DNA from 3 places in the Enterobacter hormaechei subsp. xiangfangensis genome. Region 1 is predicted to be linked to each of the others. Evidence: predicted binding sites of a transcription regulator. Region 1 holds the regulator's gene; each other region holds the start of a gene.
What was found. The regulator CRP, encoded in region 1, controls carbon source genes, mostly activating them, when cyclic AMP is high. The targets are predictions, from matches to a motif close to ATGTGANNNNNNTCACAT.

Region 1 (4,761 bases):
CTCAGACTTCGACATTGCAGCCGAAGAGAGCGCAGAGTTCGTGCCCATGCGCGGTGTGGCTAACCCTCACCTGCAAACCATGCTGCCGCGCCTGATCCGCCGCAAGGTACAGTTCACCCCGCACTGGCAACGCCTGGATTTGCCGGATGGCGACTTTTTGGATCTCGCCTGGAGCGAAGATCCGGATCGGGCCAGACATAAACCCCGTCTGGTAGTGTTTCACGGTCTGGAAGGCAGCCTGCACAGCCCTTACGCACACGGACTCATTGAGGCGGCGAAAGCCCGCGGCTGGCTTGGGGTGGTGATGCATTTTCGCGGATGCAGCGGCGAGCCTAATCGTCAGAAACGCATTTATCACTCGGGTGAAACCGAGGACGGCACCTGGTTCCTGCGCTGGCTAAGAGACAATTTCGGCGAGGCGCCAACGGCAGCGGTGGGGTATTCGCTGGGCGGCAATATGCTGGCCTGTCTGCTGGCGAAGGAGAGCGACGCCGTACCGCTGGATGCGGCGGTGATTGTCTCTGCGCCGTTTATGCTGGAGCAGTGCAGCTATCATATGGAAAAGGGCTTTTCGCGAGTGTACCAGCGCTACCTGCTCAACCTGCTGAAAGCCAACGCCGCGCGCAAGCTGAAGGCCTATCCGGATACGCTGCCTGTGACGCTGCAACAGCTCAAACGCGTGAAGCGCCTGCGCGAGTTTGATGATTTGATCACCTCGAAAATTCACGGTTTTGCCGATGCGATTGACTATTACCGTCAGTGCAGCGCCATGCCTTTACTGAATCAAATCACGAAACCCACGCTGATTATCCACGCCAAAGACGATCCGTTTATGGATCATCACTCGATCCCGGCGCCCGATCATCTGCCGGCCAACGTGGAGTATCAGCTCACCCAATTCGGGGGACACGTCGGTTTTGTCGGCGGCACGCTGCGTCGGCCAAAAATGTGGCTTGAGACGCGTATTCCCGACTGGTTAACGGCCTATCTGGACGGTAAAAAATGATTATTCCCTGGCAGGATCTCTCTCCCGACACGCTCGATAATCTGATTGAAAGCTTTGTCTTGCGCGAAGGCACCGATTATGGTGAACATGAACGTTCGCTTGAACAAAAGGTCAACGATGTTAAGCGCCAGCTTAAAAGCGGCGACGTGGTGCTGGTATGGTCCGAACTGCATGAGACGGTCAATATCATGCCCCGCAACGCGTTTCATGGCTGATCTTTACACTTTTCCAGTCAGGGAGTTGCTATGTCTGCCAGACATCCGGTTATTGCCGTTACGGGTTCGAGTGGGGCGGGAACCACTACCACCAGCCTCGCCTTCCGCAAGATCTTCGCCCAGCTTAACTTACGGGCGGCCGAGGTAGAAGGCGACAGCTTTCACCGCTACACGCGCCCGGAGATGGATATGGCCATCCGCAAGGCGCGCGATCTGGGTAAACACATCAGCTACTTCGGCCCGGAGGCCAATGACTTCGGCCTGCTGGAGCAAACCTTCCGTGAATACGGGCAAAGCGGTACCGGGCAGTCCCGCAAGTATCTCCACACCTACGATGAAGCCGTGCCATGGAACCAGGTCCCCGGCACGTTCACGCCCTGGCAGCCGCTGCCGGAACCGACTGACGTGCTGTTTTACGAAGGATTGCACGGCGGCGTGGTGACGCCTCAGCACGACGTGGCGCGCCACGTGGATTTGCTGGTGGGGGTGGTGCCGATTGTTAACCTTGAGTGGATCCAGAAGCTGACGCGTGACATGAGCGAGCGCGGCCATTCGCGAGAGGCGGTCATGGACTCGGTGGTGCGCTCCATGGAAGATTACATCAACTTCCTGACGCCGCAGTTCTCCCGAACCCACATTAACTTCCAGCGCGTCCCCACCGTGGACACCTCTAACCCGTTCGCTGCAAAAAGCATCCCGTCGCTGGACGAGAGCTTTGTGGTGATCCACTTCCGCAACCTGGAAGGCATTGATTACCCCTGGCTGCTGGCGATGCTACAGGGTTCGTTTATTTCGCACATGAATACGTTAGTGGTGCCCGGGGGAAAAATGGGGCTGGCAATGGAACTTATCATGACACCGCTGGTGCAGCGGCTGATGGAAGGAAAGCAAATCGCGTGAACATGTTCCCTCTCCCCGTGGGAGAGGGTTAGGGTGAGGGCATCAACACGCACGATGCCCCAATAATTAAGCCTCTATCACTTCATACGAATGGGTGATTTTTACCGCTTTCTCCAGCATTAACGCCACAGAGCAGTATTTCTCCGCAGACAGGTCAACCGCACGCGAGACCGCCGCATCCTTCAGTTCTTTGCCAGTGACGATAAAGTGCAGATTAATATGCGTGAACAGGCGTGGCGCCTCTTCGCGACGTTCTGACGTCAGCTTCACTTCACAATCGGTCACGTCATGACGGCCTTTTTGCAGGATCGACACCACGTCGATCGCGCTGCATCCGCCCGCCGCCATCAGCACCATCTCCATCGGGCTTGGCGCTTTATCGCCGGAGTTGCCATCCATCAAAACCTGGTGCCCGGAAGCAGACTCGCCCAGGAACGTTAACCCTTCAACCCATTTCACACGCGCTTGCATATTCACTCACTCCAACGTTGCATTTTTTATGACAGATTACGTGTACGTTACATTTCTCGCAACGGAAGGCGACCTGCGTCATGCTGAAGCGAGACACCAGGAGACACGCGGCGAAAGCTATGCTAAAACACTCTGGATGCTACAGTAATACATTGACGTTACACATGTATGCAGAGGACATCAAACTTTACTGGCTGCGAAACGTTACGACAGCCGACTTCCCAGGTATGGGTAAGAATTCGATTGCAACCCCAGAGTCCGGATGCATCTTATGACTCTGGTGACAGCTTATAACAGAGGATAACAGCGCATGGTGCTTGGCAAACCGCAAACAGACCCGACTCTCGAATGGTTCTTGTCTCATTGCCACATTCATAAGTACCCATCAAAGAGCACGCTGATTCACCAGGGTGAAAAAGCGGAAACGTTGTATTACATCGTTAAAGGCTCGGTGGCCGTGCTGATCAAAGATGAAGAAGGGAAAGAGATGATCCTTTCTTATCTGAACCAGGGCGATTTTATCGGTGAACTGGGCCTGTTTGAAGAAGGCCAGGAACGTAGCGCCTGGGTTCGTGCAAAAACAGCATGTGAAGTGGCTGAAATTTCTTATAAGAAATTCCGTCAGCTGATTCAGGTCAACCCTGACATCCTGATGCGTCTCTCTTCCCAGATGGCACGCCGTCTGCAAGTGACCTCTGAGAAGGTGGGTAACCTCGCCTTCCTGGACGTAACCGGTCGTATCGCGCAGACGCTGTTGAACCTGGCGAAACAGCCAGACGCCATGACCCACCCTGACGGTATGCAAATTAAAATTACCCGCCAGGAAATCGGTCAGATCGTCGGCTGCTCCCGTGAAACAGTGGGCCGTATCCTGAAGATGCTGGAAGATCAGAACCTGATCTCCGCCCACGGTAAAACCATCGTGGTTTACGGGACCCGTTAATTCCGGTCAAACGGCGTGCCGCCGCAGGGTGGCACGCCGTTTTTGTCTCTACTCCTCATGTGGCGCAGGCTGATCTATCACCCGGAAGTTAACTACGCACTGCGACAAACGCTGGTGTTGTGTCTTCCCGTGGCCGTGGGCCTGATCCTCGGACATCTTCAGCAAGGCCTGCTGTTTTCCCTCGTGCCCGCCTGCTGCAACATTGCCGGTCTGGATACGCCGCATAAACGCTTTTTTAAACGTCTGATTATTGGCGGCTGCCTGTTTGCCGGCTGTAGCCTTGCCGTACAGCTCTTACTGGCCCGCGACATTCCTCTGCCTCTGATCCTGACCGTGCTGGCGATGACGCTCGGCGTCACCGCCGAAATCAGCTCGCTACACGCCCGCCTGCTTCCCGCGTCGCTGATTGCCGCCATCTTCACCTTAAGCCTTGCAGGCAACATGCCGGTGTGGGAGCCATTGCTAATCTACGCCCTCGGCACGCTGTGGTACGGGCTGTTTAACTGGTTCTGGTTCTGGCTGTGGCGGGAACAGCCGCTGCGCGAATCCCTGAGCCTGCTCTACGTGCAGCTTGCTGAATACTGCGAAGCAAAATACACCCTGCTCACTCAACATACCGACCCGGAAAAATCCCTGCCGCCGCTACTGGCGCGCCAGCAAAAAGTGGTGGATCTGATCAGCCAGTGCTATCAGCAGCTGCACATGCTTGCCGCCAACAAAAATCATGAATACAAGCGGCTGCTGCGAATCTTCCAGGTCGGGCTGGATTTGCAGGAGCATATCTCCGTCAGCCTTCATAATCCGGAAGAGGTGCAAAAGCTGGTGGAGCGCAGCCATGCAGAAGCGGTGATCCGCTGGAACGCGCAGACCGTCGCGGCCCGCCTGCGGGTGCTGGCTGACGATATCCTCTATCACCGCTACCCGACGCGCTTTAACATGGACAAACAGCTCGGCGCGCTGGAAAAGATTGCGCGTCAGCACGCGGAAAACCCGGTCGGGCAATTTGCTGCCTGGCATTTCAGCCGCATCGCCCGGGTGTTACGTACCCAGCGCCCGCTTTATGCGCGAGACCTGATGGCCGATAAGCAAAAACGGCTGCCGCTGCTGCCCGCGCTCAAAAGCTATCTTTCACTGAAATCTTCCGCCCTGCGCAATGCCGCGCGGATCAGTGTGATGCTGAGCATCGCCAGCCTGATGGGGATGGCCCTGCACCTGCCGAAACCCTA
Region 2 (4,761 bases), 200 kb from region 1:
CACCATCACCGACAGGGTGCCGTCGATGGCTTTCGGTTCGCCGCCGCTGACCGGCGCATCCAGCATCTCCACGCCCTTCGCTTTCAGCGCCTCGCTGATTTCGCGGCTTGCCAGCGGTGCGATAGAACTCATGTCGATCACCACCAGACCCGGCTTCGCGCCGTCGATAATGCCGTTCTCACCCAGCGCCACCTCTTTCACGTGCGGTGAGTTTGGCAGCATGGTGATAATCACGTCGCACTGCTCAGCAATTGCTTTTGCGGTTGTCGCCGTTTCTGCGCCAGCCGCAATCACCTCTGCCACCGCGTCTGAATTACGATCTAAAACCACCAGTGAGTAACCTGCTTTGATGAGGTTTTTGCTCATTGGTTTGCCCATGATACCCAGGCCAATAAAACCCACTTTCAGCGTCATAATCTGTTTCCTCAATGATGGTTATTTTTTAAAAGCGTCCGCTAATTTCTGCGTGGCGGCGCGGAATACGCCGAGGTCGCTGCCGACGGCAACAAACGTTGCGCCCCATTCCAGGTAACGGCGGGCATCGGCTTCCACTGGCGCCAGAATGCCGCACGGTTTACCGTGCGCTTTGGCACGGGCAAAAATGTGCTGAATTGCGCGCTGCACATCCGGATGGCTGGCGTTACCCAGATGACCAAAGGCGGCCGCCAGATCGCTCGGGCCGACGAAAATGCCGTCGACGCCCTCCGTCGCGGCAATAGCGTCGACGTTATCGACCCCCTGCTGGCTCTCGATCTGAACCAGAATGGTGATGTTCTTGTTGGACTGGGCGAAATAGTCCGGCACGGTGCCAAACATGTTGGCGCGGTGCGAGACGGACACGCCGCGGATCCCTTCCGGTGGATAGCGGGTCGCCGCCACGGCCAGCACCGCTTCTTCTTCCGTTTCAACAAACGGGATCAGGAAGTTGTAGAAGCCGATATCCAGCAGACGCTTGATGATCACCGGCTCGTTGGTGGGCACACGCACCACCGGCGCGCTGTGGCTGCCTTTCAGCGCCATCAGCTGCGGAATAAACGTGTTGATATCGTTTGGCGCATGTTCGCCGTCCAGCACCAGCCAGTCGAACCCGGCCAGGCCCAGCACTTCGGTGCTGATGGGGTTGGCCAGCGCAGACCAGCAGCCAATCTGAATCTGGTGCGCCGCGAGGGCCGCTTTAAATTTATTCGGGAAGATGTCGTTACTCATTACTTATACCTTTTTTAATTCCGCAGTTTTAGCCAGTAACTTTTCTTATTTATTCCGACTCAGCGTCAGCGTTATATTTATTTTCCTGACTGAATTTTGGCGTTATAAAATCGTCATTCAGTATAATCGTCACCACCCGGCAGCACATTGTCTCAATGCTCAATTATCCAGCGGGAGTAACACGCTATTTTGAGCATTTGCCCAATGCAGTGGGCGCTGATGCACAGAATCAACGATTAGTGTTTCGGGAGCGATCGCGATCACATTCTCACTTTTCCTCTCCTGACATTCTTTATTTCCTCAATAAGGAACGATTAACCATCTGGCTATATTTAGTATCAGATATTTTGCTGGAGAAGAGTGAACAATGGCCGATATTGAAATTCGACAGGCGTCGCCGACGGCGTTCTATATAAAAGTGCACGATACTGATAACGTGGCGATTATTGTCAACGACAATGGCTTAAAAGCTGGCACCCGCTTTCCGGATGGCCTGGAGCTGATTGAGCACATTCCGCAGGGGCATAAAGTCGCACTGGTCGATATCCCGGCTCACGGTGAAATCGTGCGCTACGGCGAAGTCATCGGCTATGCGGTGCGCGCTATCCCGCAGGGTAGCTGGATTGAGGAGTCGCTGGTTGAGCTGCCCACCGCCCCGCCGCTGGAGACGTTGCCGCTGGCTACCCGCGTCCCTGAGCCGTTGCCTCCGCTGGAGGGTTATACCTTCGAAGGTTACCGCAATGCGGATGGCAGCGTGGGAACCAAAAACCTGCTTGGCATCACCACCAGCGTGCATTGCGTGGCGGGCGTAGTGGATTACGTTGTGAAAATTATTGAGCGCGATCTGTTGCCGAAATACCCCAACGTTGACGGCGTGGTGGGTCTTAACCACCTGTACGGCTGCGGCGTGGCGATCAACGCGCCGGCAGCGGTCGTGCCGATCCGTACGATTCACAATATCGCCCTTAACCCAAACTTTGGCGGTGAGGTAATGGTGATTGGTCTCGGCTGTGAAAAATTGCAGCCAGAACGCCTGTTGCAGGGTACTGAGGATGTGAAAGCCATTCCGGTTGACGATGCCAGTGTTGTGCGTCTTCAGGATGAACACCATGTCGGCTTCAGATCGATGGTCGACGACATTTTACAGGTGGCAGAGCGCCATCTGGAGAAGTTGAACAAACGCCAGCGTGAAACCTGCCCGGCCTCTGAACTGGTCGTTGGGACACAGTGTGGCGGCAGCGATGCGTTTTCCGGCGTCACCGCTAACCCGGCGGTAGGTTATGCCTCCGATCTGTTCGTGCGCTGCGGCGCCACGGTGATGTTCTCCGAAGTCACCGAAGTACGTGATGCTATCCACCTGCTCACGCCGCGCGCCGTCAACGAAGAGGTGGGCAAACGCCTGCTGGAGGAAATGGCCTGGTACGATAACTATCTCGACATGGGCAAAACTGACCGCAGCGCCAACCCGTCTCCGGGTAACAAGAAAGGCGGCCTCGCGAACGTGGTGGAAAAGGCCCTCGGGTCGATTGCCAAATCCGGCCAGAGCGCGATTGTGGAAGTGCTCTCCCCTGGCCAGCGACCAACCAAACGCGGCCTGATTTACGCGGCAACGCCTGCCAGTGATTTCGTTTGCGGCACCCAGCAGGTGGCTTCCGGCATTACGGTACAGGTCTTTACCACCGGGCGCGGCACGCCGTACGGCCTGATGGCGGTACCGGTGATCAAAATGGCGACCCGCACCGAGCTGGCAAACCGCTGGTATGACTTAATGGATATCAACGCGGGCACCATCGCCACCGGGGAAGAGAGTATTGAAGAGGTGGGCTGGAAGCTGTTCCACTTCATTCTGGATGTGGCAAGCGGGCGGAAGAAAACCTTCTCCGATCAATGGGGATTGCATAACTCGCTGGCGGTGTTTAACCCGGCGCCGGTGACGTGATTGTCCCTCACCCTGCCCCCTCCCCACCGGGGAGAGGGTAAAAAACCGCACCGAGCAGTCCCCTCTCCCCTATGGGGAGAGGGTTCCCCACAAAATAATGCCTGCACAGACGGCCCCCTCTCCCTTGAGGGAGAGGGCTGGGGTGAGGGGAAACATACGGCTCTGGTGGTCATTCCGTTCACTTTATGTTCCTTGCTACTCTGTCACGACATGACCGGTGAACGTGCCAGGGTGGCTCAGTCGCCACCACCCTGGCGACCCGGGCTTCCGGCGGAAAATCGCCGCTTCGCGGTGCCTTCGGCTTATTCCTTCCGGCTTATCGGGGACGGGCGGAGGTAACATCCCTGTAAAGCCCGCCCTCTCGGCGCATCCCTGCGCCTCGCCCCGGCCTACAGGAAACGCCTCAGCGATTTACAGCCGGACCGAGGCATCGCTGAAAGCCCTCAGTTATTCTGAGGCAACGTTATAGTTTTTGCTTTCAAATTACTGGGGAACCCTCTCCCCTATGGGGAGAGGGTTAGGGTGAGGGGAAAAGCCTCTTTAGACCAGCACCACATCGATCCCGCTTTTGCGTAACCCTTCCAGGCTTTCCGCAGGAATGCCTTCATCAACGATAATCATGTCGATTCGATGGGTATCAATAATTTTATGCAGGCTTGAACGATTAAACTTGCTGGAGTCCGTGACAACGATAATACGCTCCGCCACCTCGCACATTTTGCGGTTCAGACGGGCTTCATCCTCGTTATGCGTACTCACCCCCCGGTCGAGATCGATGGCATCGACGCCCAGAAACAGCAGGTCAAAATGGTAATTCTGTAAGGACTGCTCCGCCTGGTCGCCGTAGAAGGACTGTGACTGACGGCGCAAATGCCCGCCGGTCATCAGCAGCTCTACGCCTTCCGCTTCCAGCAGCGCGTTTGCCACGTTCATCCCGTTGGTCATGGCAATGACATCGGTGTGCTGGCGCAGCATGCGGGCAATTTCAAAGGTCGTGGTGCCGGAGTCCAGAATAATGCGGTGACCCGGCTTCACCAGTTCAACCGCCGCCTGCGCGATGCTGCGCTTCACTGCCGTATTAAGGGAACTTTTGTCCTCAACGGATGGCTCCACGCCGGGGGCATTGCCTTCGCAAATCAGCGCGCCGCCGTAAGCGCGAACGGCAATCCCCTGCTTTTCCAGAAAGGCCAGATCGTTACGGATCGTCACCGTCGACACGCCGAATAAAAGAGAAAGATCGTTAACCTGCACGCTTCCCTGCGCCCGCAACCGCTGAATGATCTGCTCTCGCCTTTCACTGGTGCCGGTGATGCGCTTCTCTGCGGATGAATCGGTGCTGCTCATACGAGCTCCTTAGTAAATAAACTTTCGTTTCATTTCGTTTTTCTTATTAACGCCTTTCTTTTGAGGGAATGCAAGCCCTGTATGGTAGGTGGACGCAAGCTTAATCGCCGCTGAAACCTTTCATTATGTTTCTTTTGTGAAACAGATCGGAAAACTATTATCTTTCGTTTTATTTTTACATCACCATAATGCAGTATCAAATGAAACAAAACGAAAGATGAATGCCAACACCATCCGAAATGGAGAGGAAAGTGAAACATCTGACAGAAATG
Region 3 (4,761 bases), 400 kb from region 1:
CGGGCCGATGGGAATTGGCGCTATTGATTATGCGATTAACGGCGGGATTCAGCCGTCGCGCGTTGTGGTGGTGGATATCGATGAGGCACGCCTTGCGCAGGCGGAAAAACTCCTGCCGGTTGAGCTGGCGGCACAAAAGGGCATTGAGCTTATCTATGTTAATACCTCCGAACTGGAGAACCCTGCCGCTACGTTACGCGCATTAACTGACAATGCAGGCTTTGACGACGTGTTTGTCTATGCCGCGGTTCCGGCGGTCATTGAACTGGCAGACGATCTTCTCGCCGAGGACGGGTGCCTGAATTTCTTCGCCGGACCAACGGACAGCAATTTCAAGGTGCCGTTTAATTTTTACAACGTCCATTACAACAGTACCCACGTGGTGGGCACCTCCGGCGGCTCGACGGAGGACATGAAAGAGGCGATTGCGCTGAGTGCGACAGGCCAGCTCCAGCCGTCGTTTATGGTGACTCACATCGGCGGTCTGGATGCGGTGCCGCATACGGTACTCAATCTGCCGGACATTCCTGGGGGCAAGAAGCTTATCTACAACGGTGTCACCATGCCGTTAACGGCCATTGCCGATTTTGCCGAAAAGGGTAAAACCGATCCGCTTTTCCGGGAGCTGGCAAGGCTTGTGGAAGAGACTCACGGCATCTGGAATGAAAAAGCAGAGCGCTATCTGCTGGCGAAGTTTGGGGTGGATATTGGGGAGGCGGCCGCATGATGTCTCTGGCATGGCCGCTCTTTCGCGTCACGGAACAGGCGGCGCTGGCCGCCTGGCCGCAAACCGGGTGCGGCGATAAAAACCGAATCGACGGGCTGGCGGTAACCGCCATGCGCGAGGCGCTAAACGCGATAGCGATTCGCGGGCGTATCGTCATCGGCGAAGGTGAGATCGACCATGCGCCAATGCTGTGGATTGGCGAGGAGGTCGGAAGCGGCGTCGGCCTGGCGGTGGATATTGCCGTCGATCCCATTGAGGGGACCCGCATGGTGGCGATGGGACAAAGCAATGCGCTGGCAGTGATGGCGTTTGCGCCTGAGGGCAGCCTGTTTCATGCCCCTGATATGTACATGAAAAAACTGGTGGTTAACGCAGCGGCAACCGGGGCAATCAGCCTCGCTCTCCCGCTGGCAGAAAACCTTCGCAACGTTGCCCGGGCGCTGGGCAAGCCGCTGGACCATCTGCGGATGGTAACGCTGGACAAACCGCGCCTGCAAAATGTAATTGCCGAGGCAAGGCAGCTGGGCGTGAAAGTGTTCGCGCTGCCCGATGGCGACGTCGCCGCCAGCGTTCTGACCTGCTTACAGGATAATCCCTATGATCTGATGTACACCACAGGCGGCGCGCCGGAAGGGGTGATCTCTGCCTGCGCGGTGAAAGCGCTGGGTGGCGAAATGCAGGCGGAGCTGATCGATTTTTGTGAAGCGAAAGGGGAGAGTCCTGAGAACCGTCGGGTCGCCGTGCAGGAGCACCGTCGCTGTGCGGAGATGAAGGTGGAAGTCAATCGTATCTATACCCTTAGCGAACTGGTAAAGGGCAATGACATCCTGTTCAGCGCGACGGGCGTGACGGGTGGCGAACTGGTTAAAGGTATTCAACAGGTTGCGGAGGGTGTGCGCACGCAAACTTTATTGATCGGCGGCGCAGATCGAACGTGTAATATAATAGACTCTCTGCATTCACAGTGATTTATCGAGATACAAATGACGACGCTGACAGAAGACGACGTGCTTGAGCAACTGGATGCTCAGAATAACCTCCTCGCATTCATGACGACGGCACAGTCTTTTTTGCTCCAGGGCATTAAATGTTTTCTGCCGTCGCTGTTTGTCGATAACGATGAAGAGATCGTGGAATATGCAGTGAAGCCGTTACTCGCCCGGAGTGGGCCGCTTGATGACATCGACGTGGCGTTACGCCTGATCTATGCGCTGGGGAAAATGGAAAAATGGCTCTACGCCGACATTACGCATTTTTCACAGTTTTATCAGTATCTGAAAGAGCAGGATACCCTCCCTGGCTTTGCCGATGACATCACCTGGGATTTTATCAGCAACGTTAATTGCATCACCCGTAACGCGACGTTATTCAGCGCGCTGGAGTCGATGAAATTTGCTGACTTTGCCGCATGGTCTGAGGTGCGCTTTACCGCAATGATCAAGACGGCGCTCACCCTGGCGGTAACGACAATTTTAAAGGAACTTACGCCGTGAAAATTGGGCTAACGGTTAACGGGCTACATGTAGAAGCACATTATCCTGACGACGAAATTGAAAATGTTCATAAGCCTTTGCTGCGGCAACTGGCGAAACGGCATTTCGCCAGCGCCAGCAGACGTACGATTGTTTTTCTCAGCGCGCCGCCCGGGACGGGCAAATCCACGCTGACCGCCTTCTGGGAATTCCTCTCTCGTCAGATGGAGGGGATGCCGCCGATCCAGACGTTGCCGATGGATGGATTTCATCACTACAACGTCTGGCTGGAAGCGCATAACCTGCGCGCGTACAAAGGCGCCCCGGAAACCTTTGATGTCGACAGGCTGGCGCAACATCTGCGGCAGATAAAAGAGGGCGACAGTACCTGGCCGCAGTATGACCGACAAACGCACGATCCTGTCGAAGAGGCAATCGTGGTAACGGCCCCTGTCGTGATTGTTGAGGGTAACTGGCTGCTGCTTGATGACGAACGATGGCGAACGCTGATGGAATACTGCGATTTTTCATTGTTTATTCGCGCCCCCGCCGAAGCGTTACGTACGCGCCTGGTGGGACGTAAGCTGGCCGGCGGACTCTCTCAGGCCGACGCCGACGCGTTTTATGCGCGCACCGACGGGCCAAACGTGGAGCGTGTTTTGCGTCACAGCCGTCCTGCCAAGGTGGAACTGATGATGTCGGCAAATGGCGAATACCGACTCGTCTGAGCCTCCGCAGCTTTCAGTGGGGACACCGGTCGACCCGCCGCGTTTTTACGTGGCGGGATGGAAAGGGATTATTCCGGAAAAATGTGATGGAGATCAGATAAAATCGCTCTTAATCTGGACAGAGATTCCTTTTATTCCCCGATTCGCTTATTCTTGCTGAAGCGTTTCAGTCGATTAAATGTTCGACAATTGACCAATCAATCGCAGTTTGTGACAGCAAGGATTCCCCTTCGGGCGTCGCTGGATTACTCTTTCAGCCACCTCAAACTCAGGGATAGCTTTGCAGGAGATCTATGACCGTACGCGTAGCGATTAATGGCTTCGGTCGCATCGGGCGCAACGTGGTTCGTGCTTTATATGAATCCGGGCGTCGTGCGGAAATCACCGTGGTGGCAATCAATGAACTGGCGGATGCTGCGGGCATGGCACATTTGTTGAAATATGACACCAGCCACGGTCGCTTTGCCTGGGATGTTCGCCAGGAAAGGGAACAGCTGTTCGTCGGTGACGATGCCATCCGCGTGCTGCATGAGAACAGTATTGAAGGGCTGCCCTGGCGCGAACTGGGTGTGGATGTGGTGCTGGACTGTACCGGCGTGTACGGTAACCGTGAACATGGCGAAGCGCATCTGAATGCTGGCGCGAAAAAAGTGCTGTTCTCCCATCCCGGCAGTAACGACCTCGACGCCACCGTCGTGTTTGGTGTTAACCAGCACGAGCTGCACGCTGAACACCGCATTGTCTCCAACGCCTCCTGCACCACCAACTGCATTATTCCGGTCATTAAACTGTTAGACGATGCTTATGGCATTGAATCCGGCACCGTGACCACGATTCACTCCGCCATGCACGATCAGCAGGTAATCGACGCCTACCATCCGGATTTACGACGCACTCGCGCGGCGAGCCAGTCAATCATTCCGGTGGATACGAAACTGGCTGCCGGGATCACCCGTATTTTCCCGCAGTTTAACGACCGTTTTGAAGCGATTGCCGTGCGCGTTCCGACGATAAACGTCACCGCAATCGATCTTAGCGTGACGGTGAAAAAACCGGTAAAAGCCTGTGAAGTCAACCTGTTGCTGCAAAAAGCGGCACAGGGAGCATTTCATGGTATAGTTGACTATACGGAATTACCGTTGGTCTCAGTAGATTTTAACCACGACCCGCATAGCGCCATCGTGGATGGCACGCAGACGCGAGTCAGTGGTGCGCACCTCATCAAGACGCTGGTCTGGTGTGATAACGAATGGGGCTTTGCTAACCGAATGCTCGACACCACGTTAGCCATGGCCGCGAAAGGTTTCAGGTAGAGCGCACCTTGCGCTTGCAAAACTTTAAGAATCAACGAGAGGATTCACCATGTCTGTAATTAAGATGACCGATCTGGATCTGGCAGGTAAACGCGTTTTCATCCGTGCCGATCTGAACGTACCGGTTAAAGATGGCAAAGTGACCAGCGACGCGCGTATCCGTGCATCTCTGCCAACCATTGAACTGGCTCTGAAGCAGGGCGCTAAAGTGATGGTCACCTCCCACCTGGGCCGTCCAACTGAAGGCGAGTACAACGAAGAGTTCTCTCTGCTGCCGGTTGTTAATTACCTGAAAGACAAACTGTCCAGCCCGGTTCGCCTGGTGAAAGATTACCTGGACGGCGTGGAAGTTGCCGAAGGTGAGCTGGTTGTTCTGGAAAACGTTCGCTTCAACAAAGGCGAAAAGAAAGACGACGAAACCCTGTCCAAAAAATACGCTGCGCTGTGCGACGTATTCGTGATGGATGCATTCGGTACGGCTCACCGTGCGCAGGCATCTACCCACGGTATCGGTAAATTCG

Region 2: a site for CRP is predicted at 1,455-1,472, ahead of garD (galactarate dehydratase). Genes of this name have one in related genera too.
Region 3: a site for CRP is predicted at 3,009-3,026, ahead of epd (erythrose-4-phosphate dehydrogenase). Genes of this name have one in related genera too.

The regions. Positions count from the first base shown of each region.
Region 1 is NZ_CP017183.1:4,229,196-4,233,956, forward strand. It holds gene BFV63_RS20295 (hydrolase) at 1-1,006, shown strand, start outside; gene BFV63_RS20300 (YheU family protein) at 1,003-1,221, shown strand; gene BFV63_RS20305 (phosphoribulokinase) at 1,252-2,121, shown strand; gene BFV63_RS20310 (OsmC family protein) at 2,188-2,592, opposite strand; gene crp (cAMP-activated global transcriptional regulator CRP) at 2,903-3,535, shown strand; gene BFV63_RS20320 (YccS/YhfK family putative transporter) at 3,593-4,761, shown strand, end outside.
Region 2 is NZ_CP017183.1:4,026,220-4,030,980, forward strand. It holds gene garR (2-hydroxy-3-oxopropionate reductase) at 1-414, opposite strand, end outside; gene garL (2-dehydro-3-deoxyglucarate aldolase) at 436-1,206, opposite strand; gene garD (galactarate dehydratase) at 1,574-3,145, shown strand; gene BFV63_RS19210 (DeoR family transcriptional regulator) at 3,686-4,489, opposite strand; gene kbaZ (tagatose-bisphosphate aldolase subunit KbaZ) at 4,729-4,761, shown strand, end outside.
Region 3 is NZ_CP017183.1:3,826,104-3,830,864, reverse strand. It holds gene BFV63_RS18270 (zinc-binding dehydrogenase) at 1-727, shown strand, start outside; gene glpX (class II fructose-bisphosphatase) at 724-1,695, shown strand; gene BFV63_RS18260 (MltR family transcriptional regulator) at 1,711-2,220, shown strand; gene BFV63_RS18255 (nucleoside/nucleotide kinase family protein) at 2,217-2,927, shown strand; gene epd (erythrose-4-phosphate dehydrogenase) at 3,221-4,240, shown strand; gene pgk (phosphoglycerate kinase) at 4,290-4,761, shown strand, end outside.